Regions from separate parts of the Salipaludibacillus sp. HK11 genome, predicted to be linked through region 3. Evidence: riboswitches for the same ligand, from Rfam matches in the RefSeq annotation. Region 3 holds a riboswitch; each other region holds the start of a gene.
The links. Region 3 has a riboswitch for cyclic di-GMP ahead of ACM26V_RS05705 (response regulator transcription factor). Riboswitches for the same ligand answer to the same signal wherever they lie in the genome.
Positions count from the first base shown of each region.

Region 1: linked by a shared signal. The riboswitch ahead of ACM26V_RS10470 (competence type IV pilus major pilin ComGC) and the one ahead of ACM26V_RS05705 (response regulator transcription factor) in region 3 are both predicted to bind cyclic di-GMP.
Region 2: linked by a shared signal. The riboswitch ahead of sinI (DNA-binding anti-repressor SinI) and the one ahead of ACM26V_RS05705 (response regulator transcription factor) in region 3 are both predicted to bind cyclic di-GMP.

Region 1 is NZ_CP181045.1:2,098,845-2,109,618, forward strand. Features, by position in the region: gene ACM26V_RS10445 (hypothetical protein) at 1-132, opposite strand, end outside; gene ACM26V_RS10450 (hypothetical protein) at 315-1,139, opposite strand; gene ACM26V_RS10455 (PilN domain-containing protein) at 1,136-1,768, opposite strand; gene pilM (type IV pilus biogenesis protein PilM) at 1,772-2,764, opposite strand; gene ACM26V_RS10465 (prepilin peptidase) at 2,749-3,531, opposite strand; gene ACM26V_RS10470 (competence type IV pilus major pilin ComGC) at 3,657-4,091, opposite strand; cyclic di-GMP riboswitch class II at 4,177-4,258, opposite strand; gene ACM26V_RS10475 (type II secretion system F family protein) at 4,263-5,468, opposite strand; gene ACM26V_RS10480 (type IV pilus twitching motility protein PilT) at 5,468-6,508, opposite strand; gene ACM26V_RS10485 (GspE/PulE family protein) at 6,518-8,182, opposite strand; gene ACM26V_RS10490 (prepilin-type N-terminal cleavage/methylation domain-containing protein) at 8,419-8,853, shown strand; gene ACM26V_RS10495 (PilW family protein) at 8,858-9,310, shown strand; gene ACM26V_RS10500 (hypothetical protein) at 9,404-10,771, shown strand.
Region 2 is NZ_CP181045.1:4,839,585-4,850,358, forward strand. Features, by position in the region: gene lepB (signal peptidase I) at 1-176, shown strand, start outside; gene yhbH (sporulation protein YhbH) at 418-1,584, shown strand; cyclic di-GMP riboswitch class I at 1,879-1,969, shown strand; gene sinI (DNA-binding anti-repressor SinI) at 1,997-2,134, shown strand; gene ACM26V_RS22940 (hypothetical protein) at 2,263-2,496, opposite strand; gene ACM26V_RS22945 (YbjQ family protein) at 2,753-3,070, shown strand; gene ACM26V_RS22950 (hypothetical protein) at 3,150-3,716, shown strand; gene ACM26V_RS22955 (manganese catalase family protein) at 3,935-4,828, shown strand; gene ACM26V_RS22960 (PAS domain S-box protein) at 5,002-6,855, shown strand; gene ACM26V_RS22965 (hypothetical protein) at 6,943-7,374, shown strand; gene ACM26V_RS22970 (ethanolamine utilization protein EutH) at 7,470-8,516, shown strand; gene ACM26V_RS22975 (hypothetical protein) at 8,517-8,777, opposite strand; gene ACM26V_RS22980 (response regulator) at 9,019-9,408, opposite strand; gene ACM26V_RS22985 (BMP family lipoprotein) at 9,891-10,774, shown strand, end outside.
Region 3 is NZ_CP181045.1:1,118,891-1,129,664, reverse strand. Features, by position in the region: gene ACM26V_RS05730 (CpsD/CapB family tyrosine-protein kinase) at 237-908, opposite strand; gene ACM26V_RS05725 (YveK family protein) at 901-1,605, opposite strand; gene ACM26V_RS05720 (alanine/glycine:cation symporter family protein) at 1,842-3,203, shown strand; gene ACM26V_RS05715 (ribose-phosphate diphosphokinase) at 3,318-4,274, opposite strand; gene pssA (CDP-diacylglycerol--serine O-phosphatidyltransferase) at 4,618-5,313, shown strand; cyclic di-GMP riboswitch class I at 5,567-5,648, shown strand; gene ACM26V_RS05705 (response regulator transcription factor) at 5,761-6,456, shown strand; gene pfkA (6-phosphofructokinase) at 6,608-7,567, opposite strand; gene ACM26V_RS05695 (hypothetical protein) at 7,772-7,816, opposite strand; gene ACM26V_RS05690 (S1 family peptidase) at 7,923-8,603, opposite strand; gene ACM26V_RS05685 (DUF4190 domain-containing protein) at 8,975-9,274, shown strand; gene rlmN (23S rRNA (adenine(2503)-C(2))-methyltransferase RlmN) at 9,325-10,407, opposite strand; gene sda (sporulation histidine kinase inhibitor Sda) at 10,696-10,774, opposite strand, start outside.

The DNA of each region.
Region 1 (10,774 bases), 980 kb from region 3:
GTTTTGCTGTGAGTCATCATCTTTTACTAATTGCGTTTCTATCTTTTCTTGACGTTCAGGTTTTATGAGATGATCTTGAATCCTTTTATATTTACCATCTAAACGAACGAGAACTTCCTTTTCTTTCCTCATAATAAATCGCTCCTTTCTTTTCGGAACAGGCTTTACTATAAGTCTATTAACGAATCAAAAATGATAGAACCGATTCATATAAGAAAAGTAGAAGGTAATTCAAGTTAAAATATATTGTGAATTTAGACATAGAATAGACGCACTTGAGAAAGATAGATTAAGTAGATTAATACTATAATCGCTTATGGATTTCGATAAATAGGTGTATCTTTCATTGCAGGATCAACGAACGGTCTTCCAGGTTCATACTCACCAAACGCTTCTACTAGGTCATCTAAGTAATAGGTACTTACATGTACGTCAAACGATAATATTTCCGAATTAGTTTCTTCTGTTTGATTCATTAAGAATGCTTCTTCTGACGGCGATGCAAATGATAAGGCATCAATTTCTGTAAAACGATCTAATTGCTCAATTTCATAAAGAAATTGAAACAACTGGTCATAAGAGTCTGCATCAATAGACAATGTTGCCATCACTTGGTTAACCTCTTCATCTTCACCTACTACGACAACAGAAGTTTCTTCCATCTCAGCGACGTCCCCTGACGTCAAATCCAAATTATCCTCTAAATCTGGACTAACATTCTCATCTTCATTCGTATCTTCTAGGCTTTCATCATTTCCTTCTGTTTCTGGCTCGGCTTCTTCTAGCTCACTGAAATAGCCATCTTGCAGAACCCCTCTGGAAAACATATAGCTGTGGACTTCTGTATCAGATATGAGCTCCGCTTTTTCCAAATCCAACATCCAATGATCAAGCCATGGGTGAACAGGTAAAGTACGGAGTAACGTATGAACTTCATGCTCCTCGTATGTCTCAACCGTTTCCTGTGAGTTTTGAATAGATGTCAACACTTGTTCTTCCGAAGAAAGTTCGAGCTCTTTTTCTGATACATCTTGTTTCAACGGTTGTATTACGAAAAAGAAATAAGCGAGTAGCCCAATCGATAAAAGAACTAATACAACAATTAATGTCGTTTGAACTTTTTGGAAATCTACATTCATTGTTGTACCTCCCCTTGCTCATTTTCTCGCTCCTCAACTAGCTCATCCCACAAGTCCACGTTAGAAAACACAGACATATTTATAGTGATCGTGTATGAAGCATTGTATCTCGGCATCACTGATTCATCAGCACTGTCTTCGTCTTCAGGAACGAACAGATCTTCGGTAGTTACGTCATTAATCATTACTTCCTCAAAAAGAAAATGCGCATTAAGTGCATGCAAATAACTTGCAGCTTCTCTTTGTGATTCAAACTGCACATCTACATTAACAGTTGATGGCTGCTGGTAATGGAAATTTGTGAAGAAGCCTCGCTCTGGAAGTTGCTCCGCTAAGGTGCTCACTAAACGCGTTGTTGGTTTCCGCTGAGATTCTAACAGTTCTACAATTGTATCTAATCGCTTTTCTTCTGAACTAGAATCTTGTTCTTGGTTCCTCGTTGCTTCTTGTAGCAGACGAACTGTGTGAATTTCTTGCTCTAAGTGCTCTTGTTCCCGTTCTAAATTTTGCTGGTATAAAAAAGCAAAAATAAATACAATGATAAATATTATTAGTAAACTTGAAAACAGATAAATAAAAATACGTTTTCTTACTGGTTTTTTAGGTAGTAAATTTATTTCTACATTCATTATTTACACCTCTTTTAGACAAAGGCTGAGAGGAAGCATAAAACGATATGGAACATATATGTTCACCTTTGACAAAATATCTAAAGATTTTTCCGTCTCTACATTAATTCCAATCGAATCTTCTAACAGTTTTTGAATAAGTAATATTTTAGGATGATCACCTGTTAAGAAGATTTTCGTCACTTCTTTTTCACCCTTGTTCACCGTATACTTATAGAAATCGATAACTCTTTCCACTTCAGTGAAAGAATCTTGCAGTTCTCCTTGCACTTTTTCATCTTCTTTACAAACCCACTCAATGAGATTTTTCTCTTGGCTCACTTCCCAGTCTTCTCTGCTAAAACTTTGCGTGATATTCCGCATGAACACAGGCTTATGTTCATCAAATATACTAATGTTGATTGAACTAAGGTCCCATTCAAGTTGCATCACTTGCTCATCGATCTCATCCTTATGATCTTGCATATACAATCGATACATTGACAATGGTGCCACATCAGCAACGATAGGATTCATTTTCAACTCTTCAAAATGAGAGACATATTTGTTGGTTAACTGTTCCGGAACAGCAAACAAAAGAATTTGTTTTATTTCTCTTTCCGCTTCATCATTCAACAAGAAAAAATCAAAGTACGCTTCATCAAATGGTAAATGAATCGTTGAACCAATCTCAAAGTTTATGTATCCTCGAATTTCTTCTTTTGATAGATCTTTAGGGACGTCTATTTGGCGAAAGAAAATAGACGAGTCTGGAACTAAAAACTTAATATCTTTACGTTTAAGCTTCCACTCTGTCACACACTCAGATAGTATCATCTCAAAACTATCTTCATCTATAATTTTACCTTTTTCTAAAACACCTTCAGGGATAACTCTCTCAAAATAATTAACGACCGTATCTACCGCCGGCTGTTTCGTCACGACACAGCGCAAGACATGATCTTTTATTTGAAAACTCACTTGCTCCTTTTTTCCAACTGTTATGATAGCCCCCATACAAAACCTCCATACATGAATACATTGATGTACCAATGAAAAATAGCCTCATGATAAAAATAACTGACCATTGCACCGATTGCTATAAACGGCCCGAATGGAATAGAACTTTTCCGCTGCGCTTTTTTCATTATAACGGCTGCAATCCCAAAAACCGCACCGATCAGAGATGAAAGAAAAACTGTCAGTAAAACGCCTTGAAAACCTAAGACGACACCGATCACTGCCATAAGTTTAATATCTCCGCCACCCATACCGCCTTTTGAGACAATAGCAAGAAGCAGAAAAAGAGTAAAACCAAATCCAGCACCAGCTAAACTATCCCACCAAGGGGAAAGTGGTTCAATCAATCGTAGAATCACTAATAAAACAAGAAAAAATAAGAGGATTTTATCGGGAATGAGCATCATTTCCAGATCTGAAATCGAAATGATTGCTAATAATGATATGAATACTAAAACTACCAGCAATTCTTTTGACCATCCCACCATGAGTGGTGAAATCGTGAAAAGACATGCCGTTGTCAGTTCGAAAAATGGGTATTTAACTGAAACAGACGACTGGCAGTTACGACAGCGTCCTTTTTGAAAAAGAAAGGAAACGACGGGAATAAGCTCTATCCATGTCAATGTCTTTTCGCAGTTTGGACAATGGGAACGTGGTTTGACAATCGAAGTCCCTTTCGCCACGCGAAGACCGACAACATTATAAAAAGAGCCTAAAACGAGTCCAACAAGAAATAAATAGAAATGAAGAAATAATTCCATGAGTAGACGTCCTTTCTTGAGAAAAGAAAAATGTAGTAGTAATTAATAATACTTTTCAAATTCTTATATGTAAATCCCTCCCAGTAGGAGGGATTTGTTGAACCTGTTAAGATTTAATTATCCAATCAGTCAAATAAACTTCTGTCTAAATTGGACGCGAGTATTGCTCCTCCAAAATTGTTTTCTCCAATAACATAATCCCCTTCTATATCTGCAAGATAAACTCTATAAACTCTATTCTCATTGCTATCATCTCCCATGTAGACCGTACCATCATTGTAAGATCCTCCCCCCCATGGATCTTCTATTTCTTCAAGGTAACCTCCATCCACCAAATCATCTAAACTTACACTATCCTCACCTGGATTACTTGCATCATAAAGTCTAGCTGAACTAATCATCTGTTGTGCATTGGCAATATGAGCATCTTGCCTTGAATTATCAATCAACCCTCCTACACTAGGTATCGCAATTGCTGCGATGATTCCTAGTATGACGACGACAACTAGTAACTCGATGAGTGTTAAACCCTTCTGATTCTTCAACATTCTTTTAAACATGTTTGTTTCTCTCCTTTTTTCTGTTTTATTTTTTGGCTTTACACAATTCCAATGTCTGTCAACATCAAGATTATTTGCAACGCCTATATTTTTTGGCCGGTTGCACTACTCGCTCCAATTGACCTAAGTGCCCAAATAATGGTCAAAATTCATTGCTCCATTGTTATCTCATTAAACTTCTGAGTAAATTTGAAACATTGGGACGATAATGGAAATCACAATCGTTCCGACAATTACTGCAAGGAAGACAATCATAACTGGTTCAATCAATGCCTTTAGCTTATCAGTAGCATATTCCACTTCTTTTTCATAAAACTGCGCAACTTTTGTCAACATTTGATCGAGTGATCCGGTTTCTTCACCGATCGAGATCATCTGCACAACGAGCGGTGGATAAACCCAGTGCTTCCTCATTGGTTCTGTTAATCGTTGTCCACTTTCAAGAGCATCACGTGACTGTTTTAACGAGCGCGATATTACTTCATTTCCAACGACACGCTCGACCATTTGCAGAGACTGTAAAATTGGTACTGAGCTAGAAAATAATGAACTCAGCGTTCTCGTCATTCGAGCAAGTGCTGCTTTTTGCAACAACGGACCAAATACCGGGAGTTTCAGTAATGCATAATCGACATAATATTTCGTCTCTGGCTTTTGCACCACTGCCCAAAGTGATATTCCTACTAAAACAAACAAGAGAATAATTAACCACCATAATTGTGCAACTACGTCACTTGCTCCTAGGACAAACAGTGTGATACCAGGAAGCTCACCTCCTACATCACTGAGCATCGAAGCAAATGTTGGCACCACCGATGATAACAAGAAAATGATAACAGCTATCGCAACAACGCCTACAATCGCAGGGTAGGCCAAAGCCGCCTTGACTTTTTGCCTTGTTTCATGCTGCTTTTCGAATTGAAGCGCCAATTGATCTAATGTCTCATCTAAGGCCCCACTCGCTTCACCCGCTCGCACCATATGAATAAAGATCACAGGAAACACTTTTTTGTGCTCTGCCGCTGCATCTGAGAAAGCGCGGCCAGTGACTAGTTCGTCTTCAATTTGATCAAGTGCTCTCCCTAGTGCTTTACTAGAGGTTTGTTTTGCGAGAATTGCTGTTGCATCTCTTAATGACACACCAGAGTTTAATAGAGTAGAAAATTGTCGCAGAAACATCACGAAGTCTTCTAATTTCACTGGATTCCCTATTGAAATGTCTTTATTTAAAAACGTCGATTCCATTTGTTCAATCGAAGCTAAAGCCAATCCTTGCGTCCTTAATTTTTCAATCACCTGCTTTTTCGTTTGTCCTGAAATCGTTCCTTCTTTTTTCAAGCCATTCTTTAGTTTTCCTTTGTATTTAAATTGAGGCATTAGCCATTCCTCTCCTGCAAGTACGGATAAACTTCTTCATGACTGACTTCTTTTCGATTAAGCAATTCTTGAATCGACATTTCCAACGTATTCATACCTTCTTTTCGGCTCGTCTGCATGACATTCTGGATTTGGTGAATCTTCTCACTTCGAATCATGTTTGAAATTGCCGGATTATTAATTAAGATTTCTGTAGCTGCTCTTCTTCCTTGGCGATTTGCAGTTGGAAACAAGCGCTGTGAGATAATTGCTGTTAAAACACTAGCAAGTTGAATTCGTATTTGCGCTTGTTGGCCTGGTGGAAATACATCAATGATTCGATCAATTGTCGCAGGCGCACTAGACGTATGCAGCGTAGCAAACACTAAATGACCGGTCTCTGCAGCCGTAATCGCTGTAGCAATCGTTTCTAAATCTCTCATCTCACCGACCAAGATTACATCTGGATCCTGTCGAAGCGAAGCTCTAAGACCATTCGCAAACGACATGGTGTCACTGCCTACTTCCCGTTGATCAATGATACTATTTCCGTGCTTGTGCAAATATTCAATTGGATCTTCTAACGTAATAATGTGCTTCTTTTGCGTTTCATTTATATGTTTTAACATTGCTGCTAACGTTGTAGACTTCCCGCTTCCAGTAGGTCCTGTTACTAACACTAATCCCTGTTTTTTCTCAGCTATTTTAGTTAAAATTTGCGGCATTTGCAAATCTTCTAAATTCGGAATACTAGTTGAAATCACTCTAATCGCCAAACTAATATGTGACCGCTGGCGATAGGCATTAATACGAAAACGCGACACTTTTGGAATACCGTAAGAAAAGTCTACTTCGCCTTTTTCTTTTAGTGTCTCATTATAATCCGCTGGCAATAATGCTTCGGTCATCCCTTTCATCATATCCGGCAAAATCACTTCGCTATCCATCCTTACTAAATCACCATTGATGCGAAACACAGGTGGCATTCCGATAGTTAAGTGAAGGTCAGATGCTTGAATCGAAACGGCTTTTTTTAATAAGTGATTAATTTTTTCTTCCATGACTGTCACCTACTTTTCTGTCACTACTCTAAGTACTTCTTCCGTCGTCGTAAGTCCATGAATTACTTTTTGTAACCCATCGTCTACAAGAAAAGCCATCCCTTTTTCTAAAGCATAGTCGCGAATCTCTTGACTCGATTTTTCATTCATAATCATGTATTTGATCTCATCATCAATGACTAGTAATTCATGAATAGCTAACCTTCCACGGTAGCCTGTCATGTTGCACGTCGGGCACCCTTCTCCATAGTGAACATGAGTCGCATCAAAGTTACGACGTGAAAAAATATCTTGTTCTCGGACCGTGACTTCTCGAGATGTCTTACAATCTCGGCAAATCCGACGAACCAAACGCTGTGATAAAATGCCTGAGATAGAAGACCCCAATAGAAATGGTTCAATCTTCATATCTATGAGCCGATTAATCGTACTAATTGCATCATTCGTGTGAATCGTGCTAAGAACAAGATGTCCAGTTAACGATGCCCGAACAGCAATTTCGGCAGTTTCTGAGTCTCGAATTTCACCAACCATTACCACATCAGGATCTTGCCGTAAAATAGCACGTAAACCGTTAGCAAATGTCATGCCTACTTTCGTATTAACTTGAATTTGATTAATACCTTCAAGTTGATATTCGACCGGATCTTCTACAGTGATGATGTTGACTTCTTCCGTATTTAGCCGATTAAGCCCCGCATATAACGTCGAGGACTTACCTGAACCTGTAGGCCCAGTAATTAAAATTATTCCATTTGGATTTTCAAGAAGGCCTTTAAAATGATTTAAATTCGTTTCACTAAAACCTAACTTTTCCATGTCATTTAAAGAGTTGCTTAAATCAAGGATACGCATGACAACTTTTTCACCATAAACTGTTGGTAACGTGGATATTCGTAAATCTACTGGATGAAAGTCAATATTAACTTTGATCCGTCCATCCTGAGGCACACGTGCTTCAGTAATATCCAAGTTCGCCATAATCTTCACTCTAGCAGTTAACATATTTTGCATATGTTTTGGTATTGTCCGTTCTGACCTTAAAACACCGTCAATTCGATACCTTATCATCACTTTACTTTCTTGTGGGTCAACATGTATGTCACTAGCTCTCTCTTGCACTGCTCTTAAAAGCAATTGATTTACTAACTTAACCATCGGTGAATCTGCATCACTAGATTCGTTAATTTCATTAGACTTTGCTTGCATATCATCTTCATCTATCATATCTTCGAGAGACTCATCTAAATCATAGTATTTATGAATTGTACGAACAATGTCATCTTTCGTTGCAATCGCTACTTCAACTTGAAACCCCGACGATAATCGAATATCATCGATAGTAAAGTAATCCATTGGATCAGCCATTGCTATAAAGAGCTTGTCCCCTTCACGTTTTAGGGGCATAATGAAATTTCTTATTGCTACTTCTTTCGCGATCATACTCGTCACTTTCGGATCGATCGGATAACGATACAAACTCACATGGGGAATACCAAGTTGAAATTCCAATACTTCGATTAACTGCTGTTCCGTAATAAAACCTTGTTGAAGTAAAGAATCCCCTAATTTTTGTTTGTTTGTTTTATGCTTAAGTGCCTGTGAAAGTTGGTCTGCAGTGATTAAACCAGTATCCACGAGGAGGTCTCCTAAGCGTTTTCGTGATTTTTTCACATGCCCACCACCTTTAGTTTTTTATTTCTTCCTACTAAATATATTATAATAGTTCTCTATTTTGAATTTAATTAGGTCAATATTCACAAGTGATTCTTTTAAAATCCACTATATATACCTATTATAATGTATAATAGGATAAAATAAAGCAATTTAACAAATAAAAACAGAGATTTATTATCCATTTTATTTATTTGATATAAAAAATTAGGTGGTGGTTTAAAATTAGAATAATAATGGATCATTTATATACTAACGAAGAAGGTAGAACATTAATAGAAATTCTAGTTTCTATAGTTATTATTTCGATTGTTGTCATTCCATTTTTGTCTGTTTTTATTCAAACTACTAAATCTATCAATCATTCAGATACAATTCTTGATGCAACCTATTTTGCTCAGACTCATATGGAAGACATTCATAATATAAGTGAAACTTATACATTTGATGAAGCCATATCATTTTTAAATACTGATTCGAAATACTCTCTGATTAGTAATAACGAAACAAGTTATAACATTTTAATTGAAACTGACAAATATTTCGGAGAAATTGAAATACAAAAGGTAAATGATTCTAATTTAACCCAAATCGTGATATCTATTTATGAAGATAATAGTAAAAATAAACTAGAAGCAAAAATGGAGAATTATGTTACATGGGAGAGTTAACATTATGAGAAATTTATTGAAAACATCTAACGGATTAACACTAATTGAATTACTTGTATCAATAACACTGCTCTCTATGGTTTTATTCATAATAACTTCTATCCATCTTTTTTCTATAAACCAATCTAATCATCAAACAACACACATAGAACATCAATCTAATGTTCGTTTAGTATTGAACACAGTTACAAAAGAAATTAGGAAAGCCCAAGAAATTGTACTATTAGAAGAAGGAAATGATGATAAATTCCATAAAATTGAAATGAACGAAGTCTCATACGAGTTTTATGAATCAACAAACACGATAAAAAAAAATGAGATAAACTTCGTTGAGGATATTGGGAACTTTTGGGTTAAAGAACACAATGATGGAAAGTTAGAAATCTTCGTTGAAAGTACACAATTAACGAATGGGAAAAAGACTCAGTTTAGCACCGAGATCTATACTAGAAAGTAGGTGATACTTTTGTCAAAAGATAATATAATAATACGCTCACTCACAAATCAAAATGGAATATCCTTAATAGTTGTATTGATATTGTTGACTGTTATGTCTATCACTGCTGTAAGCCTATTTGCACTAACTGCAACTAATTTAAAACTCAATGCAGGTGAAAGAGATTATCAATCTTCTTATTATATCGCAGACTCGGGAATAACAATATTTTTAAACGAAATAGAGCCTCAAATAGTTAATTTGTACTTAGATAGTGCAAATGAAGGCGAGTTTTTATCGAAAGTTGAAAACTTCTTTCAACAAGAGCAAAACACTCCACGTACTTATGATGACACATTTCAGGAATCCTTTGGGCATACTCCTAAATCTACTATCAATGTCAAAGTTGAAAATAAAACGAATAATATTGAAGGTGTTCATAGCTACCCTATTGAATCGGTAGGTGTGATTGGAGATCGAAAACGAACCGTCGAGTCTTCATTTAACGTTCAATGGATCGAAAAAAACAGCGGTGGTGAGTCAATAAGTTATGATTCTGCAATTTTTGCAAATGGATTAATTGAGCTTAGTGGAGGTGCAACAATAAATGGAGATGTAGGGACAAATGCTCCTCTAAGTAGTATTTCAATTAGTGGTGGTGCAAACATTAATGGAAATACAAAAGCAAATCTAGATAAAACCTATAAATTACCATCTTTTCCGACTTTTCCAATCAATTTATCCCCACACCCTAACAAACAAATTAGCGATTCTGGTGGACACAATATACACGAAGTATTTCAAGACGGGAATCTTCGAATCAACCATTATTTAGCTCATAACTATATATTCGAAATGACAGATAGCTATTATATGCCTGAAATAATTATAAATTCAAATCGAAATCTAATTATTGATACAGGTAACGAGGACCGGGTTATTTTAGTAGATCATCTAAATGTACAAAATGGCCACATTGAGTTACGTGGAAATGGATCCCTAACCTTTTATGTCACTGGTAATATATCCATGGGCAGTGGAAGTACAATAAATAATAATGGGAATATTAATGATTTAAATATCTATTTAAAGAGAAGTGACAGCATTCCTAAAACCCTGATACTCGCTGGAAATCAAAAAATATTTGGTTCCTTCTATGGTGAAGATACAAATATCACTTTGACAGCTAGCGGTGGTTTTCAAGGGCATGTTTTTACTGGCGGAAGTTCAGTTACTATTTCCGGTGGGTCATATAATAATAGTTTGTTTTTCGCACCTAATGCAGAGTTCTCTTTAGAAGGAGGCGGAGAAATTTCCGGTGCTGTTATTTCTGATACGTTCAAAGCTGACGGAGGAACTTCTGTTACTTACGGAGAGTTAGAATTGCCACTCCCCTTTTTCCCTGATTTAGAAGATGATGAAGAAGACACGATTGTTAGTCCTGATACTATCATTACAAAAAATCCTATTCGCGAAAAATAGTAT
Region 2 (10,774 bases), 1.5 Mb from region 3:
TTAATTTACTAGAAATAACAGGTGAAAAGGAAGTTCCACCAGGGTATGTTTTTGTTTTAGGAGATAATCGGAGAAATAGTCTCGATAGTCGTCATATTGGATTTATACCTATAGAAGAAATTGTAGGAAAAGCAAACATGGCTTTTTGGCCACCAAAAAAAATACGTTTTTTTTAACGAGGAATCGATTGAAAATAAAGGACATTTAATTTAAATAATGACTATTTTGATAACTTTTGCAATGTTATTGCAGGAGTTTTTACTTTACCGGGTTAGTAGTATCGATGGATTTAAATTGTTTGTAGATAGGCTTTTCCAATGTTGAGAATTTTGACAACTAACTGTCCATTTTGCATAGGATAGACTAAGAGAGATCGAAGTTAATCATATATATAATAACATGAAGGAGGGAAAACGGATGATAAACCGTTCGGGGAAAAATTATATTGTCTCTCAGGAGAATTGGTCCCTCCACCGGAAAGGTTACCAAGATCAGCAACGTCACCAAGAAAAAGTCCAAGATGCGATTCATAAAAACTTACCAGATTTAGTTAGTGATGAAAGCATTGTAATGTCAAATGGTCGCGATGTTGTAAAAGTTCCAATTCGTTCATTAGATGAATATAAAATTCGTTATAATTATGAGAAGAATAAACATGTAGGGCAAGGTGATGGTAACAGTAAGATAGGTGATGTTGTTGCGAGAGATGGAAGTAAACAAAAAGAACCAGGAAAAGGAGACAAAGCTGGGGATAAGCCTGGAGAAGATTATTATGAAACAGAGGTTTCAATTGCGGAATTGGAATTGATGCTATTTAGAGAATTAGAATTACCAAATTTGCAGAAAAAAGAGGAAGACAATACCATAATCGAAGATATTGAGTTTAATGATATTCGTAAAAAAGGATTAATGGGTAATGTAGATAAAAGGAGAACAATCCTCGAAGCATTGAAACGTAATGCGATGAAAGGTGAAGCAAGTGTTGCACCGATTTATAACGATGATTTACGGTTTAAAACATGGGAAGAAAAAGAAAAACCAGAATCAAAAGCTGTGGTAATAGCAATGATGGACACTTCTGGAAGTATGGGAAGATTCGAAAAATATATGGCTCGGAGCTTTTTCTTCTGGATGACAAGGTTTTTAAGGACAAAATATGAGACTGTTGAAATTGTTTTTATTGCCCATCACACAGAGGCTAAAGAGGTATCGGAAGATGATTTCTTTATGAAGGGTGAGAGTGGTGGAACAATTTGTTCATCTGCGTATAGAAAAGCACTTGAGGTAATAGATGCTAAGTATCCTCCATCTAGCTATAATATTTATCCTTTTCATTTTTCTGATGGAGACAATTTAACTTCTGATAATAAGAGATGTACGCAGTACATTCAAGATTTAATGGAAATATCGAGTTTTTTTGGATATGGAGAAGTTAACCAATATAATAGAACTTCGACTCTTTTAAGTGTATATAAGAAAATAAATGATCCGAAATTCCGATATTACGTTTTGAAAGAAAAAGCGGATGTTTATCAATCACTCAAGTGGTTTTTTCAAAAAAATCAGCATGAATTTATACATTAACTTTCTAAAAGGATGATCTGTATTAATGCAGATCATCTTTTTATATAAAATACATATCTAATTACCTATAAATTTAACTATTATAAACAATAATAAATATATCTATTTAATTTATTATGTCTTTATATCTATTTACATCATAATATAAAAATATTATCATTCAATTAACGGTTCGTAATATAGAACAAAAAGGAGGCGGATTGTTTATTAAGTGTTTTAATTCGAGGTATTTTAGAAGGGATGGAGTATTTGATCGCTATTCGTTCTTTATAACGAATAAAAATTCCGCTGCTCATTAAGAAAAGGCAAACCTATTAAAATGTAGGACGCAAAACTATGTATCTAAGGGAATAGGAGGAAATCCTAGGGTTGCATAGTTGCCTCTAATGAAGTGCATAAGGAGGATAACCTCTTGCTAACATTTAAGAGTGAAGAGAATTCAGAACAAGAATGGGCCTTGCTAATAAAATCGGCATTAGAGCAAGGGGTGACACCTGAAGAAATCCGGATTTTTCTATACGAAAAAAATCACGGGAGTCGGGAAACTTAGGAATTTTGTTGTTTTATATTGCTCTAAAAAACATTTTTAAAATAACTTTCTATCATTATAGAATTCAACTGAATTGTTGTAAGCTGCAATCCATTTCCCAAATTAACGAGTGGGGAGAGTAAATTCCTCTACTCACTCTTGGGGTTCTTTTCGATAAAAAAAGCCACAGAACGATAAAGACCAAAAAGTAAAACTGCCGCAAGCAATGACCCAGACATGTAACCTGCAGTGAAATTACGTTCAATAAACCACGCTTCATTTTGTCCTACAAAAATCCCTATTAAGATAGAGCTAACTAGTATGCTTGTAATGATGAAAAAATGCCATTTATTTTCTTTACTCATTTTTTTGAATGAATCCATTCCTGATCCCTCCTGATAATTCCATATTACTTATATTATAAGGCTAATTGTAAAACGGCGCAATCTGAACAAGCAAGTTGATGTTCATAAGTGGTCACAGATGAAATTTATTAAGTAATTCTTGAAAATTGCGCCCTAAAAAACATTCCATTTAATATTCACTTTTTAAATTGTTCTTAAACAGCGACAAAAAAAGGAAACTTTTGTCGGTTATTTTCGTAAATCAATTATCAAAGTATACGAAGGAGGAACAAAGATGATAATTGTGAATACAGAACAGATTGCAGGTATGGAAATTGTTCAAGCTTTAGGTGTGGTATCAGGAAATACAGTACAAGCGAAACATATTGGAAAAGATATTGTTGGAGGATTAAGAGGATTAGTTGGTGGGAAAATGAAAGAATACGAAGAAATGTTCAATGAGGCTAGAGACATCGCTGAAAAGGAAATGATTTCACGTGCTGAAAAATTAGGTGCAGATGCAATCGTGAACGTCCGTTATACAACTTCCACCATTATGCAAGGATCATCAGAAGTGATGGTCTATGGTACGGGAGTGAAATTGAAAAAGTAAGATGGGTTCGCACGTTGCAGTTTTTTATTGACAGTTGCTAGTTGCTTTTAATGGATTTAGAGAGGAGAGGCAGTTGCAGATGAATCAGAAATATTTGTCGCTTTTATTTTTGACATCACTTCTTATGATTGGGTGTTCTATTAAGAGCGAAGATGGTCAGAATGACAGTGATCTTGAAGGGTTTATTGAATCCGAAAAGATCGTTTCTGAAACAGAAGCAGGAGAATTTGTATTGCGACTTGTCTCAGAAAAAGCAAGGTATAAACTAGGGGAAAAAGTTGATGTAAGAGGAAAATTAAAATACATTGGTGAAAATGCCGAAATAGAAATTTCCCACTCTGAAAGTCCATTTTTCTTTGAAGTGATCGAAGTGAATAGAGGAGTAGAAATCCCTTATTTCTTGAATGAAGTGCTGGAAATGACACTCCTAAAAAATAATGAGTGGTATGAAGAAGAATTCCATAAAAGAATAGACAATCATGCTGCAGATGAATACGATGAATTTTTTCAAATATTTATGGTAGAAGAAGGATTTCCAGTGGGAGAATATGAAATCGAATTAAGAGCAGACTTTCTCACATCTGCTGGTGAGGAATCTGAGAGCCATAACTATAATACATCGATTGTTATTGATGTGAAAGAATGAATCTGTTAGGTTTTTTAAATTACACTTTAAGAATGTTTAACTTCGCTAAAGGATTAAAGTATAAGATAAACTAAGGCTTTCGCCATGAAGGACTTGGCGACAAGCCAAGTTTTTCTAATAGAAGTATTAGGTCAAGTCCTTCCCATCATATAGATGATATGTAGATATTAGACAGTAGTGAAGAGAGATTATCTTGATCATCTGGAGGGATTTAATAAATGATTTTGAGGATGGATAAGCTTTTAATTGATTTGCCTAGGCCCGAAAGCCCTGATGCGAATGCAGCTGCAGCGGTTCAAGAATTACTTGGTGGAAAGTATGGTGAAATGTCTACTTTAAATAACTATATGTTCCAATCATTTAATTTCAGGCAAAAAAAGAAATTTCGTCCGTTTTATGAATTAATTGCTAGTATTACGGCCGAGGAATTTGGGCATGTGGAATTAGTATCGAACACGATTAATTTAATGATTACTGGTACGACGTTTCCAGGAGATCCGAACATTGCGCCTATGGAAAATGCGAAAGACAAAAGAAATTCCTATCACTTCATTCAAACGGCGCAAACTTCTCTTCCAGGAGATTCGATGGGTAGACCTTGGTCAGGTGATAATGTCTTTAATAGCGGAAACTTAGTACTTGATTTACTTCATAATTTTTTCCTTGAGTGCGGAGCTAGGACTCATAAAATGAGAGTATATGAAATGACTGATCACCCTGTTGCTCGTGAGATGATAGGTTATCTTCTTGTTAGAGGTGGAGTCCATGTGCTTGCATATGCAAAAGCATTAGAGATCATGACGGGAGTCGATATGAAGAAAATGCTACCGATCCCAGATTTAGATAATCGTAAATTTGATACAGCTAGAAAGTTTGAAGCGCAAGGGTCCCAACGGAAACTTTATACATTTAGTCCAGAAGATTATCAACAAATCAGCCAAATATGGAAAGGAAATCATCCGGATGGCGGTCAACTTGAAGTTATTAAAGGAGCGCCACACGGAGGGCCAATCCCTGATTTGGAAGAGGTTCCAGAAGAGTTTGCTCCAGGTGTCTCAGAAGAGGATTTCAAAGAAATAGCCAAACGATTGCAAAGATCAGCAGGACTATAATTCAACAAAGTATGACACGGCTATCTACGAATAGTCGTGTTTTTTATCATTTTATGAGGAGTCAGGTAGATAAAAAAAGTCAAGACTTTAAAAAAAAACAGAAAAAATGATCAATTATTTGGTAAGATAAGAATAAGTTGCCAATAGATTTGAAAGATAATGAGGTGAAGATAGTGTGCACATACGAGAGTAATCAATTTGCAAATGGTATTGGTTCAATTATGGGAGGAAATGAGTCAACTACTGACTCATTAGTTGACTCATTTTCTCAAACCATGGATCTACTTTCAGAAGGTATCCTTTTTTTAAATCTGAATTGGCAATTTGAGTACATAAATCAAGCTGCAGAAAAAATGTTAAAAAAAGATCGGTCAATTCTTTTAGGGGAGGATATTTGGAATGAATATCCTCATTTAATTAAGACACTATTTTATGAAGCTTATCATCATGCACATTTAAAAAATACCTCTGTTGAATTTGATGAATATGAACCTAAGTTTGATACGTGGTTTCATGTTAAGGCCTACCCAAAGGAAACCGGATTACTTGTTATTATGCAAGATATTACTGAAAAGCATGTAGCAATGGAAGTTGTTGAAGAAAGCTATCGAACGCTGTTTCAAAAGCATCCAGACGCAGTCTGCTCTATTGATTTAGATGGGAATTTCCTCGCGATTAATACGGCGTTTAAGAATTTATTTCCAATTGAGGAGAGATTATTTTTAGGTAGTAATTACCTTAAATTTCTTCCGAACGATATGAAGAAAAAAGTTAAAGAGTTATTTTACTTTGCTAAAAATGGAAAACCGCAAGCGACTGAGTTGAATTTCTCAAAGAAATTTAATCGTCCATTTTATGTACTTATTACAACGTTACCTATCATTGTTCAGTCAAATATTATTGGTGTATACGGAATTATTAAAGATGTAACGGCCGAACGAGATAGTCTTGAAAAATATTTGTCCGTTTCTCAGACGAATGAGTTGGTCCTTAATTCGGTTGAGGATGGAATTGTTGGTTTTGATGATTCGTCGAATGTCGTTATGTGGAATCGGGCAGCAGAGAAAATGACGGGATATAAAATAGAAGAGTTAACGCCAGAGATTGTTAACAAAATGTTCAAAGAAGACAGATTACTCAATCGCTCTGAAGTTGAGATAGATACATCGAATAATGAAAAGAATTTAGAAGAGTCGATCATTCGAGTGGCGAATGCGTCTATTTTTAGAAAAGATGGTAAACCGATCATTATAGAATACGTAATGACTCCAATTGCAGGAGTGGGTAAAATTGTCGGGAAGGTATATACCTTTCGAGACATTACTGAAAAGAAAAAATCTGAAGAACTACTTTATCAATCAGAGAAACTTTCTGCTGTGGGGCAATTAGCCGCAGGGATTGCTCACGAAATTCGAAATCCCCTTACTTCATTGAAAGGATTCCTTCAATTAATTGAAATAAGTGGCGAAGGAAAACCTGAATATTTTGAGATTATGAATTCTGAATTTGTTCGAATCGAACAAATATTAAATGAGTTATTGATTTTGTCGAAGCCACAAACAGTCAATAAAGAAGTAAGTTCATTGAATTGTCTGTTAGATCATATTATCACTCTTCTAAATACACAAGCCATAATAAAGAATATATACATTGAGAAAAAGGAAGATGGTTCAAAGATTAATATTTATTGTACGAATAATCAAATAAAGCAAGTTTTTATGAATTTTATCAAAAATGCTATCGAAGCGATGGAAAGTGGAAGTATAATTGTTGAATTACGAAAAGAAAATGAATATGCTGTAGTAGATATTATCGATGAAGGATGTGGAATTCCAGAATCGTTATTATCGAGGGTTGGAGAACCTTTCTTTACAACGAAAGAACGAGGAACCGGTTTAGGCCTGATGGTTTCTTATCAAATCATTGATGACCATGATGGTGATATAAAAGTTGAAAGTAAAGAAGGGGAAGGCACTAAATTTACAGTTAGATTACCACTACACCAAGAAAATAATACTTTAACTTAGTGTGGATGAAAAGGCTCCTTGCTAAAAATTCCTTTCCGTATATAATGATAGTATTCGTAATGATTGATATTCGAAAGGGAGTAATAAATGAAAAAAGCAATTATTTTTATCGTTATTATTATTGGGCTTCTTTATGGAGGTTACCGTTATTTTTTAACTGTTGCATCTGATCAAATGATAGACCAAGTGGCAAGTGAATTATTAACTGAGGAAGTAATTAACGAAATTATAGATGATCCGCAAGTTTCTGCGGTAATTGAAAAATATCGAGGAGAAATTCAATCTTTTCAAGAATCTTCTATTCAAAAAGAAGAGCTACCTTTTTCAACAAAACAAGAAGCAACGAAACTTTTGGTCAGTAAATTTTCTTTCGGAGAGATTCGAGAGATTACAACTAAAGCATCTAGAGGTCTTACTGTGCAGGAACAAGTCGAACTAGAGAAAAAAGTGATGGATCGTTTGACGCAAGAAGAACTAGAAGCTTTGCTTGTTGTAGGATTGACGGAAATAGGTTATTAAAGATTCATTAAACCACTGTTCAGGGGGAACAAGTGGTTTAATTTATTTTTTGACAAAAGGATTTGGTGTAGACGATGTGGGTACATACGTTAATTATGTGGACGCTAATAGCATTTATATTTGTGGGAATCTTAGACAAAATCCGAGGGAATCGGAAGGGGTATGGCCAGGCTTTTGATGAAGGATTTCAAGCAATGGGCCCATTAGCTTTGGTTATGGTTGGAATGATTACAATTTCTCCGGTGCTTGCAAATATATTGAGACCTCTTGTAAGTCCGTTATTTATAGCTGTTGGAGCAGATCCAGCAATGTTTCCAGGTATGCTCCTTGCCATAGATATGGGGGGGTACCCACTAGCAGTAGAGTTAGCAGAAAGTAGAGAAGCAGCCTTATTTTCAGGTGTAATATTATCGACAATGTTAGGACCAACTTTTGTGTTCACTGTCCCAGTAGCGTTAGGCTTTATTAACAAAAACGATTATTCGATCTTAGCTAAAGGAATTATGATAGGATTAATTCCAATTCCACTAGGAGCTTTTCTTGCCGGATTAATAGCGGGATTTCCAGTGACATTTTTAATTGTACAATTAATACCAGTGTTATTATTTGTTACTGTTATTATCTCTGGATTAATCTGGTTAGATAAAATAATGATCAGCATCTTTGTTTTTACGGGTAAAGCTGTGATGGCCTCAGTTTCAATAATTATAGGAATTGTTGCTATTCATGAATTGACTGGAGTTGAACTTATTCAAGGACTAACTCCTTTTCGTGAATCGATCGAAATAGTAGGGTTAATAGTGCTCGCTTTAGCTGGTGCATTCCCACTTGTATATTTTTTGAAGGAAAGAATTATCCCATTATTTCAGCCACTTATACGCAAAACTGGTATTTCCGATCTTGCGTGGTTAGGGTTTGTTTCATCTCTTGCGCATAGTATTCCAATGTATAAAAAGCTTCATGAATTAGATGAACGAGGAAAATTAATGAATATAGCTTTCTCTGTTAGCGGAGCGTTTGTTATAGGCGGACATTTAGGGTTTACGGCTGCACTTGAACCTAACATGGTTGTCCCAATGATGGTAGGCAAAGTCTCTGCTGGTATTTTAGCTATTGTTACTGCGTTTATTATTTCTAAATGATTACTTTGTTGCGGATGTGTCCGCTATTTTATCCAATGATACTGTTTCCTCTTTGTTTGAAGAGGGAGTTTCTTCATCAGTGCTGTCGAGTTGTTCTTTTATCGTGTCAACATCCATTGAGAATAGATGATTAGCTTTCTTTTCATGCTTTATCATTCTCTTTTCGTGCCAGGTTGATCCGTAATAATGGAACTTTGTTTCGTGCCAAGCTATCCAAAATTGATGCCATTTGAACTTAAATAATTGCATTTTCTTATTCATGATAGAGCCTCCTCGAAACGGCGAACTTGATGTTATTATATATATTCCCACTACAAAAAAATTAGAATAATCATGTTAATAAGAGTATGTCAATATCGTACTTCTAACCAAGAGGAGTCCTATCGCATTTGGCTTATCACTTCCGGATACAGATTAATTACTAGATTTTAATAAAAAAAGTGTCCGAATCACTTACACACAGAAATTTAATTTCCGTATATAGTATTCGGACAATAATATATTAATCTTTGCTAAAGATTGTTCTTTTTTCGATGAGGTTTTGTATAATATTTAGAATGACCTTTTCACTTATTGGCTTTTGTATAAATGTATATGCCCCTAGTTGAAGAGATTTTTTCAAATGAGAGTGACTTGAAGAAGAAGAGGCCATAACAACCTTGATAGTAGAGTTAGATTGAGTGATTTGCTTTAATGCCGCAATACCGTCTTTTTTTGGCATAATAATATCCATGAACACGAGATCTGGTTTTTGTTTCTTACAAATAATAACTGCTTGTTCGCCATCGTAAGCTTCAAGAATGTTTTCCACACCGATTAAAGTTAGTACTTCTATCATTTGTTTACGCACTAATTCGGAATCATCGCATACGAGAACAGATAAATTCTTCAATGAATTTCCCTCCAATCAGTTGAGGATTTCATTAGTCATCACGAACAAAGATATCAATCACATTTTTTACTTATCAATTGATCCAATATAATCTGCAACAGTAATATTTCTGCTAATAGTTTACCATATAATAGAGACTATTTTAGCTTGTTGACTGAAAAAATGAGGGATATGAGGGTAAGAAAATCTATCGACAAGCAAAAAAATGTAAGCGTTTTACAACTTGTTTTGTAAGTAGATTCACAAAATAAAACTATTTATTATTTCATCATTTAATGATATATTTAAACCTAGTCATAAGAAGATTCTTAAGGGCCTACTTCCACTTTAGATGTCAGACATCGTACAAGTCGATTGATAGCTTAGTAGAACTTCTTTTGATTATAATTTACTTCTTTATATGTCATAATAATGGCATAGGCTATCACCTTGTTTCAGATTATAAGGTATAGGCAAAAAAAATATCAAGGGGGATTTACAAAATGAAAAAACGTATGATGATGGTTCTTTCTTCAGTGCTTGCTGCTGGAACATTACTTGCTGCTTGTGGTGAAGGAAATGATGACACAACTCCTATTAATAATGGAGGCGGTAATGAGAACGAAGTGAATGAAAGCGAAGAGAATAACGAGGCTAATAATAATGAAGAGGAAGCTAATAATGAGGCAACTGAAGATGGAGAAGGTTTCTCAGCAAAAATGGTAACTGATGTGGGTGGAGTTGATGACAGATCATTTAACGAATCCGCTTGGGCGGGTTTAACAAAGTTTGGTGACGACTATCCAGATAATGAAGTTGATTATTTACAATCAAGTGATGCATCAGATTATGCACCTAACTTGAATGATTTAGCACGTCAAGGCACTGACTTGACATTTGCGATTGGATTCTTAATGGAAGATGATATCCGTACAATAGCTCAACAAAACGAAGACCAGAGTTTTGCGATTGTTGATTCTGTTGTAATGGGTGATGATGATGCACCTATGTCAAACATTGCTCATATTACGTTTGCTGAGCACGAAGGCTCTTTCTTAGCCGGTGTCGTAGCAGCAATGCACACTGAAACAGATAACATTGGTTTCATTGGTGGAGTAGAAGGAGATCTAATCAAAAAGTTTGAGAATGGATTTAAAGCTGGAGTGAAATCTGTAAATGCTGATATTGAAATTGATGTTCAGTATGCACAAGACTTCAATGATGCTTCACGAGGTCAGCAAATTGCTGACGTTATGTATGGAAATGGCGCAGATATTATTTATCATGCTGCCGGTGGAACTGGACAAGGGCTATTCACTGAAGCAATTGACCGTAATGAAGGAGGAGAAACAGTTTGGGCAATTGGTGTAGACCAAGACCAAGCTCT
Region 3 (10,774 bases):
ATCCAATTCATTTTTAAAAAAATATTTTATTTTTACTCCATGTAATCTTTGCATAAGGTTACATGGAGTAAAAATAAAACAAATCGGGCATTTAACCCTTCCTCACACCATACTATTGACGACTAGCGTCTAAGGTTTTTTCAAACCCACAGTAAAATCGAGTACCTCCGATTTATAAAGGTAAGGAGATATCACCTAAAACTATTCTCAATAACGAACGAAAAAGTGTAAAAAAATTAACTGAATACCCTTTTCATCATAGGTAGCTTTTTTCCAATAAATATAACTCCTAAAATATTTACCTCGTATGCTTCAAGTGCAATTTTTGCCTCTATCATTTCATCTATATCCGTTCTTTTGTCCTTTATAACTAAAACAGTCCCATCACTTTTTGAAGATATGAGCTTACCTGTATTACCAACGAGGGCAGATGAATTATCTATAAAAATATAATCATGAGAAGTCTTCGCTTCATCTAAAAGTGATTCCATTGCTGATGTCTGAAACATCGTTTTAGAATATTTAGAATCAGGCCCTGATGGTAATACATTTAGTCCTGAGAAACGTGTTTTAAGTATTGCGTCTGAAAGTTTCAATTGACCAACAAGTACATTACTCAACCCTTGCCCATTATCTACCTCAAATAAATGATGAAGCATTGGTTTTGCTAGGTTGCCATCAATTAGCAGAACTTTGTGTCCCTCGCTCGCAAAAATCATAGCTAAATGACAACTAGCCATTGTTTTACCTTCTCCTGACTGCGGAGATATGATTGAAAATGATTGATACCCTTTTCTAAATGAAGTGAATTCAATATTTGATTTAATTTGCTGATAATCATCCCATAGTCTTGGTTCCGACTTGTTGTTAAATAATAGTAATTTTTCCCACATGTTTTTTTTAAACAATAGTTTCACCTCTCAAGGATGACTTTTTTTTGAATATGTTATTTACGTAAGGTATTCTTTTGGTATTAGATACTGAGCCAAGAACTGGTACTTTTAATAGCGTTTCAATTTCCCTTTCCGTCCTGATTTTATTATCTATACTATTAAGTAATAATGAGACACCTATTCCTATAATCATTCCTAATGCAAAACTCGCATAACTTAGACTGTTATTAGGAGGGTTAATGGGGCTCATTGAATTATGAACAAGAGATTCTGATAACAATCCAACTTCAGAATAACCCAACCTCTCATTTAAAACCTCTGGAAAGACATCACCTATTGTATTCGCTATTAGAGACGCTTTTACTGGAGAATCAAATATCACACTAACTTGAATTATTTGTGAATCTTCTAAGTCAATTGCTTCAACTTGATTACTTAATTGAGAAGCTGAGATATTTAAAGACAGTTTTTTCACTACTTCTTCCATTACAATAGGTTCTGTAATAAAGACTTTCATCGTATTCATATTGACATTTTCTTCAACAATAATAGTTGAAGTCGCTGAATAGAGCGGATCAGGCTGAGTGCTATTACTATAATAAGTACCTGCCCCACCAAAGAATATCGTCAATAAAACAACAATCCACAACCTTTTTACTATAACTTCTAAAATAGGTTTTATTTCTATCTCTTTTTTCTCTAAATCATTCATACAATTCTCCTCTCTTTATGTATAGCAGTTAAAAAATGAAATAAACCTTAATATTTATAAGACAAAATCTTATAATCTCCATATTAATTCTTAATAACGAACAAGTCAACCTTTAAATTAGCATAATTACCTATATAAAGAATTATTTTATAAAATAACTTTTATTTACGCGTATTTATGATAGAATATTCTTAATCTTTAAGGCTCCATAATCTACTTACAAAGGAGAGGGACAAGTGGAAACAGTTGAAAATATTATTGGTGAAATAAGTGGCGTCGTTTGGGGTTTACCATTAATCTTTTTACTTGTAGGAACTGGACTTTATTTAACTATTCGTTTAACATTTTTTTCATTTCGACAACTGCCATATGCATTATCATTAGTTTTTAAGAAAGGAGACACAAAATCTAAGGGAGATATTTCTCATTTCCAAGCATTAATGACAGCATTAGCTGCAACAGTAGGAACAGGAAATATTGCAGGGGTTGCCTCTGCTGTAGCTGTTGGTGGGCCAGGTGCGGTTTTTTGGATGTGGATTACCGCTTTTGTAGGGATGGCGACGAAATACGCTGAAGCTATTCTCGGAGTTAAGTACCGGGTCGAAAATGAAAATGGCGAAATGTCAGGTGGCCCTATGTACTATATTGAAAAAGGACTTAACTTGAAATGGCTCGCCGTCATTTTCGCTGCTTTTGCTGCGTTCGCTGCTTTTGGGATAGGAAATATGGTTCAGTCTCATGAAGCAGCTGGTGTTGCAAGTCAGAATTTCAATATTCCGGTATGGGCAACAGGGATATTCTTAGCTGTTCTAGTAGCTTTAGTTATTATTGGCGGAATTAAAAGTATCGGAAAAGTTGTTGGTGTTATCGTACCAGTTATGATTATTTTTTATATTGGCGCAGGCTTGCTTATTGTACTTAGTAACTTCGCTGATGTCCCAAGTGCTTTTGCACTAATATTCACTGATGCATTTACAGGTCAGGCTGTAGCGGGTGGTGCTGTTGGGGCTGTAATCCAACAAGGGGTTGCTCGAGGTATCTTCTCCAACGAAGCAGGTCTTGGTACAGGAGGAATCGCCGCAGCTGCTGCGAAAACTGATTTACCTGCGAGGCAAGCTCTCGTTTCAATGACACAAGTATTTATTGATACAATCATTGTTTGTACAATTACTGGTTTGGCACTTGTAATGAGTGGGGTGTTTGAAAGAGCAGATGATTTTGATTCTGCTGCTCAGTTAACTTCCGCGGCTTTCGAGCAATACTTACCAGGTTTTGGTGGTATTATCGTTGCAATTGCATTGTTATTTTTCGTATTTTCAACAATAATAGGCTGGTCATACTTCGGTGAAAAATGTTTCACCTATTTATTTGGTATTAAAGCTGCGATGCCTTACCGAATTGCATTTGTTATTGCACTATTCATTGGTGCTGTTGTCTCCCTAGATGTTGTTTGGGGATTCGCAGATGTCATGAACGGTCTTATGGCCTTTCCTAACTTAGTTGCCCTACTACTACTCTCAGGTGTGGTTGTAAATGAAACGAAGAAGTTTAGAAAGAAACGTCAAGAAGAAAAAGCAGAAGAGAATAAAGCTAGTTAACATTTAAAAAACCTGTGCCTTTGAAAATTTAGGCGCAGGTTTTTTAAAAAAGAGACAATCATTATAATATAATTGTCTCCCTTAATATAATCTTGTAAACATTAATCCTATTTCTTAATCAAATAATGAGCTAACTGATTCGTTATTATGAACTCGTAAGATACCTTCGGCTAATAACTCACCTATAGAAAGAGAGGTAATTCGTTCATCCCTTTTTTCTTCCGTTTGGTAGATAGAGTTTGTAATTACAACTTCTTTTAGCTGCGAATGACGAATTCGTGCAACAGCTGGTTCGGACAGAACACCATGAGTACAACACGCATAAACTTCATTCGCACCATTTTGCATCAAAGCAAGTGCTCCAGATGTTACTGTTCTTGCTGTATCAATCATATCATCAATGATAATTGCTGTCTTACCTTCAATATCTCCAATAACATTAATACCAAGAACTGCGTCCGGAGCATCACTTCTTTGCTTATCCAAAAACGCAATTGGGCAATCAAGTTTATTTGCTAGCGCTCTTGCTCTTGACGTTCCAGCATTTTCAGGTGCAACAACAACTATGTCCTGTAGTTTTTTCTCAAGAAAATAATTCGCAATAATTGAATTAACATTTAACTGATCGACGGGAATATTGAAAAACCCTTGAACTTGAGGAGCATGTAAATCAACCGAAATAACCCTAGTCGCACCAGCGGCTTCCAGCAAATTAGCAATTAATTTTGCTGTGATAGGCTCTCTTGATCGAGCTTTTCTATCTTGCCTTGAATAACCATAGTAAGGGATTACAATATTAATAGTCTGCGCTGATGCTCTCTTTAAAGCATCAATCATAATAAGTAATTCCATTAAGTATTCATTACCTGGTTCTGCTGTTGATTGGATTAGATATGTATCAAAACCTCTTATCGTCTCTTCAATATTCATCTGAACTTCTCCATCTGCAAAACGTTTAATTGAACATTTACCTAACTCAACTTGCATATGCTCTGCAATTTCCTCAGCGAGAGGTGGATTGGAATTCAGTGTAAATAATTTCATCTTTGATAAATCTCTATTATTGCTCATGTTTCCCCTCCATAATTCATCATCTTTGAACTATTCTATCACAATATTTATCATCTGTTGATGTAAATCGTATAAAAGCCTTTTATTATTTATTGTCCTCTTAACACTATTTTATTCGATGGCTAAGTTTTAGTCAGCAAAAATCGATAAATTCCTAATATAACAATAGTGCAAGTTTAATGTTGAGGCAAAATTAAAGCTTTAGATCTTCCTATTATCTATACTAGATAATTGTATAAATAGTGGTAAAAAGGTATAATTTAATGGATGTGTTTATATTCTATAAAATACTTTTTAAAATATTCAGTTTATGATATTAAAGGATTCGATTGGACGTGATCATTTGTTAAGAAGAAACATACCTAATGGCATAACGATGTCAAATTTAATTTTCGGTTTTTTATCTATTGGATCAGCATTCATGAGTGATTTCCAAAACGCAGCGATTTTCATCTTAATCGGAATGATGTTAGATAGTATGGATGGTTGGATGGCAAGAAAACTTGATGTAGAAACCGCTTTTGGTAAAGAATTAGACTCTTTAGCGGATATTGTTACTTTCGGAATAGCTCCTGCTATTTTAATGTTTGGTACTACCTTTTCCAATATGGGAATGATAGGTCTTATGATTGCGGGTATGTTCCCTTTTTTCGGTGCGATTAGGCTTGCAAGATTCAATATAGATGAAGAAACAACATCTTCAAAAGGTTTTTTTACAGGAGTGCCAATAACTGCAGCAGGTGGTATTATTGCACTATTAACAATCTTTAATTTTATCGTTCCCCAAGCAGCTATTTCTGTCATTTATACATTGTTATGTGTTTTGATGGTCAGTAAATTGAAAATCCCTAGTTTAAAAGAAGTGCCAATTCCAAAGTATGGAACTATTATAACTGCATTGCTAGCTTCAATGCTTATAGTAACAGGTTTCAACGCTTCTATTGAATATTCAAATTGGATTATTTTTGCTATATTACTTTATTTAGCATTTATGCTCATTCATTTTATATTGAAGAAAAAAAGATTGAATTCAAAGTAATACTAAAAAGACCACTGATTACTATTAATCAGTGGTCTTTTTTATATGAAAGTTGATTATCTTTAAAAGTCCTGTATTATTGATAAAAATTTGTTTATTTTATTGACTAAGGGGTATTAAAAGTAACATAACGTATAGGAAATTCCCTCTCTTTTACAATAAAATAAGAATTCTGTTGAAATTTGTAGATAATTGTTGTAAAATTTAATAGTAGTAGTTCTTAGGTATCGTATTTGCACTAAATTGACAATTGAAACGTAAGTGGCAAAACTGTGGAAACACAGTGACGCAAAACTATAGGGGCTAAAGCAATGCTACGCCAGCCAGTTGCCGTTTCAGGAGAACATCCTGTTACAGGGGTGTTTTTTTTCGCTCCTTTATTGAGGCAGTTTGCTGACTTTGTATAGTTCACTATAGTGAAAAAACTATACACAAGGAGGTTCACTCATGTTACAAATGAATGTAAAGGTCCTAGAAGAAGATCGAAATTCTCTTGTATTTAACGATCCAATGAACTTAATTTCAGATTCGGTTAAGAAAGAAATGAGCGACCTTATTGAAATCTACGAGTCCAAAACTAAAGTTCCCGCTAAAAATGATTTAAGAAATTTGACTTTTTATAGTATACAAGGTTATGACGATCAAACAAAACAATTTCTTGCAGAACAGACCAAATGTGGCGATGAACAGTCTATAAATCTTCTCATCGTTGATGGCCCACTCCACACAGACTTATTGAAATTTTTACTTTTACCCGTTAATGGAATTGTAACGATACCTTTTCTAACAGATAATTTTGACTTTGTTATGGACGGATTAGCACAACATGATGTAATCTTAGAACATGGGTTGCACAAAAAATTAAGTAAAGATTTGATACACAAAAAGTCATTCTCTACACCTATTAAACAATTTATATTAAATAAAAATAAAATTTCAATTGATTTATCCGATCGAGATCATCAAGTTCTACAGCTGCTTTTAGATGGGCATAGTAATTCAGAAATAGCTGAAAAAATGCATTTTGCCAGATCTACCGTTTCAACAATCATTAGTGCTCTACTTAAGAAAATGAAAGCATCTGATCGAACGGATGCTACAGTTAAAACTATTCGATATGGATGGGTAGACTGTTATAGGTGAATTTTGTTACTAAAAAACTACTAAAGCATGATGATAAAAATCATGCTTTATTTTTTGTTACTTCGCATATGTAAGAATTGCCCCTGGACTTATGGATTTACCAATTTGTGTCTCAACTTGAAGGGCAATGGCCTGTGTAATTTTTTAGTCATTAAATCGAAAGTATCTCAGTTAAACGAAACAAATCATTGTCGAATTCTTTGTTCACTTCTAAAGATTCTGTAATATTCATATAAAATAAATGATTATCTTTTATTCCTATCACTTTATTCGTTTCTCCTTCAATGAGCAGTTCAACTGATTTCACCCCCATTTTACTACCCAAAATTCTATCGAATGATGATGGATCGCCACCTCGCTGAATAAAACCTAACGTTGTTTTCCTTGCATCTACCCCTGCTTCGTTTGCTAATTGGTTCTTTAAATTTGAAGCACTGCCTGATCCTTCTGCGAGTAAAATAATGTGATGAAGTTTCCCGCGTTTTTTTCCATCGTTCAATTTTTTAATTATTTCATCCATGTCAACTGGTCTTTCAGGAGTTATAATTATTTCCGCTCCACCAGCTATTCCAGCATGAAGAGCGAGATCCCCGCAATTTCTCCCCATCACTTCAATAATTGTTGCCTTTTCGTGAGAGGTTGATGTATCGCGAATTTTAGAGATCGCTTCCAAAACTGTATTAACAGCAGTATCAAATCCAATTGTATAATCTGTATAAGCTAAATCGTTATCAATCGTACCAGGGATCCCAATCGTCTTAATCCCCATATTGCTTAGTTCCCTCGCACCTTGAAATGAGCCATCTCCACCAATAACTACAAGTCCATCAATGTTATTTTCCTGTAATTTCTTCATCGCTATTTTTCTACCTTCTAAAGTTTTGAACTCTTCACAACGAGACGATTTCAACATCGTTCCACCTTTATGAATAATATCTCCAACAGAAGACGCTTCCATCTGAGTCATGTCACCATCAATTAAACCTTGAAACCCTCGATTGACTCCCATCACTTCAATATTATGATAAATAGCGGAACGCACAACAGCACGTATTGCGGCATTCATACCTGGAGAATCTCCTCCACTTGTTAATACGCCAATTTTTTTCATTTTAAAGTCCCCCAAATATATTTGATGTCTGACATCCAACATATATTCTATGTTACACAGTATTTTAAAAAAAATCTAGCTTTTTTATAGAACGCTTTCAGCTTTTTATCTATTCATCGAAGAAAATCATTAAAATTATTAAATAAAACAAAAAAAAGCAGTCACATGATTAACTACTTTTTTTCGTTTAAATTGTGATCCAAGTTACTTCATATATGAAATCCCGACGATGATTAACAAAACAAACATGACAACAATAAGAATAAAAGACATTGAATCACCCGCCTTTATCATAATAACTTACAGTATATGTTATGTTAGTTCACCGAGTTTCGATTGGATTTCTTGTATTTTGCTAGTCTGTATAGTCCATGAATTCAACTAAATCTTCGAGAGGAATAGCAAGTCCTACTTTTGTCCTTGAACCCTCATGTTCCACTCTTGTTGTAGCATAAACGACTCCAACGACATATCCTTGATCATTAATAACGGGACTTCCACTACTACCTTGATAGATAGGTGCATCGAGCATAATAACAGGCTGGGCTCTGCTTTGGAATGTAGTTGTGCCAATTAGATTACCTTCGTTTGCAATATAATTAAAGAAAAGTGGATTACCAATAACATAAACTGGTGAACCTACTTCCCAATTTTCTTCAAACTCTAATACTGGTGGAGAATAATCGCCGGGGTCAATCTTAAGAATTGCAATATCCGACTCTTCATTTTTTTCTACGACATTCGTAAGAAAACTTTCACCATCTTCAAATGTCACTACAGGTTGTGGGTCATTACTTACAACATGTTCATTCGTCATAATATGTCCATCTTCTGAAATGTAAAAGCCAGTTCCTTTGCTATTACCTGCTCTCACAACCACAATGGATTCTTTGTAGAGTTGAACGTCTTCATTATTAGACAATTCCTGCGATGTAGCAATGAAGTCTATAGCAGGGAGGTTAAAGAGCTTTGGCCATATCGCAAATACGTTGCTTAGTAACGCAACAATCAGTAACGAAGCTATGAAAATTTTCATTCCTTTTCTTTTTATCTTTGGTTGTGATACTCTCTCTTCGGATTCTCCCTCTGGATTAAAAAATTCTTCTTTTGTGTAATATCTTTCACCATCAAAAAATAAATCTTCTTCTTTTTCTACTAAAGTTTTCTTTTCGGGTTTATCATTTCTATTATTATATTCATGCTGATCATCTGTAATCGTTTTCCCCTCCCATTCAACACACCGGCCGCCATTCTTCTCAAATATCTTATCATATAATGAGCGAGATGACAGTGTCGTGAAATAATATAAAATATTAAATCTTTCAGCTTCTATTTTAATAACAATTGTTACCTAATAAGTTTCCATGTAAAATAGAACGATATAATATAAAGAAATGAGGAGTTTTAATGGAAAATCAAAACCAAGATAACTTTCAGGAAAAGAATGCCTCTCAATACAACTACAATGTTAAAGCAATTATTTCCGGTGTTACTGGAGCTCTTTCAGTAATATTCTTTTTTTTAATACTACCAGTAGGTATGTTTCTCGGTTTTTTTAGCGTTTTATTTGGTATTATCGCATTATTTGAAATAAAAACAACAAAACAACACGGGAAACTAATCGCTGTACTGGGCTTTATTGGAGGCGCAATCACAGTAGCTCTGCCATTTCTCGTAATCTTTTTTGCAATTATTACAGGTTATTAAGTATTAGAAATAAGACCTCGCAAGAACTGCGAGGTCTTAAGTGAACGGATTTAAACGTTAGATTTCGCTTTTGCTTTATCCTTTTGCATTTGTTTACTCCTTAACTGACCACAGGCAGCATCGATGTCAGACCCTTGTTCATGACGCACGCCACATTGAACACCATTTTTCATGAGAATATCAAAAAATGTCAGAATGGATCCTTTTTTACTTTGCTTGTACTGAATATACTCATCCACAGGGTTATATGGGATAAGATTAATATAAGTCAGCTTCTTTTTGTCCTTGACTAATTCTACCAGCTCTCTAGCATGCTCTGGATTATCATTAACACCATCAAGCAGAATATATTCAAAAGTGATTCTTCGGTTTGTGTTTTCTAGGTAATAATCAACAGCTTCCATTAATTTTTCGATGGGCTGTGCTTTATTTACCTTCATTATGCGGGTACGGAGTTCATTGTTTGGAGCGTGAAGTGAAACGGCCAAGTTAACTTGAAGCTTCTCATCAGCAAATTGATATATTTTCTTAATAATACCACTCGTTGAAACGGTAATATGTCTCGCTCCTATCGCTAATCCTCTATCACTGTTAATAACTCGGAAGAAGTTCATCATGTGTGTATAATTATCAAACGGCTCTCCAATACCCATGACAACAATATGACTAACTCGTTCGTCTTTGTCCGTTTCATCCATGCTATGCTGTACATTCATTACCTGCTGGACAATTTCTCCACTCGTTAAATCACGATCCTTAGAAAGTAATCCACTTGCACAAAAACTACAGCCAATATTACAACCTACTTGTGTCGTTACACAAACGGAATTTCCATAGGCAAATCTCATTAATACCGTTTCAATTAAATTTCCATCACTTAACTTAAATAGAAACTTTTCCGTTCCATCACTTGATACTTGTTTAGAGTGTAATTCCAATGTTTTCATTTCAAAATGATCTTCTAACAGTTTAATACAGTCTTTTTTTAAATTTGTCATTTCAGCGAAAGTTTTCACCCTTTTAACATATAGCCAGTCCCATACTTGAGTCGCTCGGAAAGGTTTATGCCCACGCTCTTCAAACCATGTTTTTAATTGGTCAAACGTTAACCCGTAAATTGATTCTGTCTTCATTCTTGTACCCTCATTTCAAATCTTGATCAATAAAATGTATTATTAGTGTCATTTACATCGATATCTTCATGCCATCAGACATTATCTCAAGTTTTGCTGAAAAACTCAAGTTTACTGATTTTTTCCCTTATTTTTGTTATTTGATTAAAAAATATCAACTGCTTCTTTACTCCTAATTAAGCTTTACTTACTTGAAAAATTAACAACATCAAATCTTATGTTTTTATTTTTCTGATGCAAAAAAGGCAATTCACTATTAACAGTGAGATCGCCTCTTTTGTAAAAGAATCAAGAAAAAGAATATCTTTCTTTACTAATGCCCCTCTTATCCAATTCTGCTTCTAATATTTTAATGAAGTCTAAATCG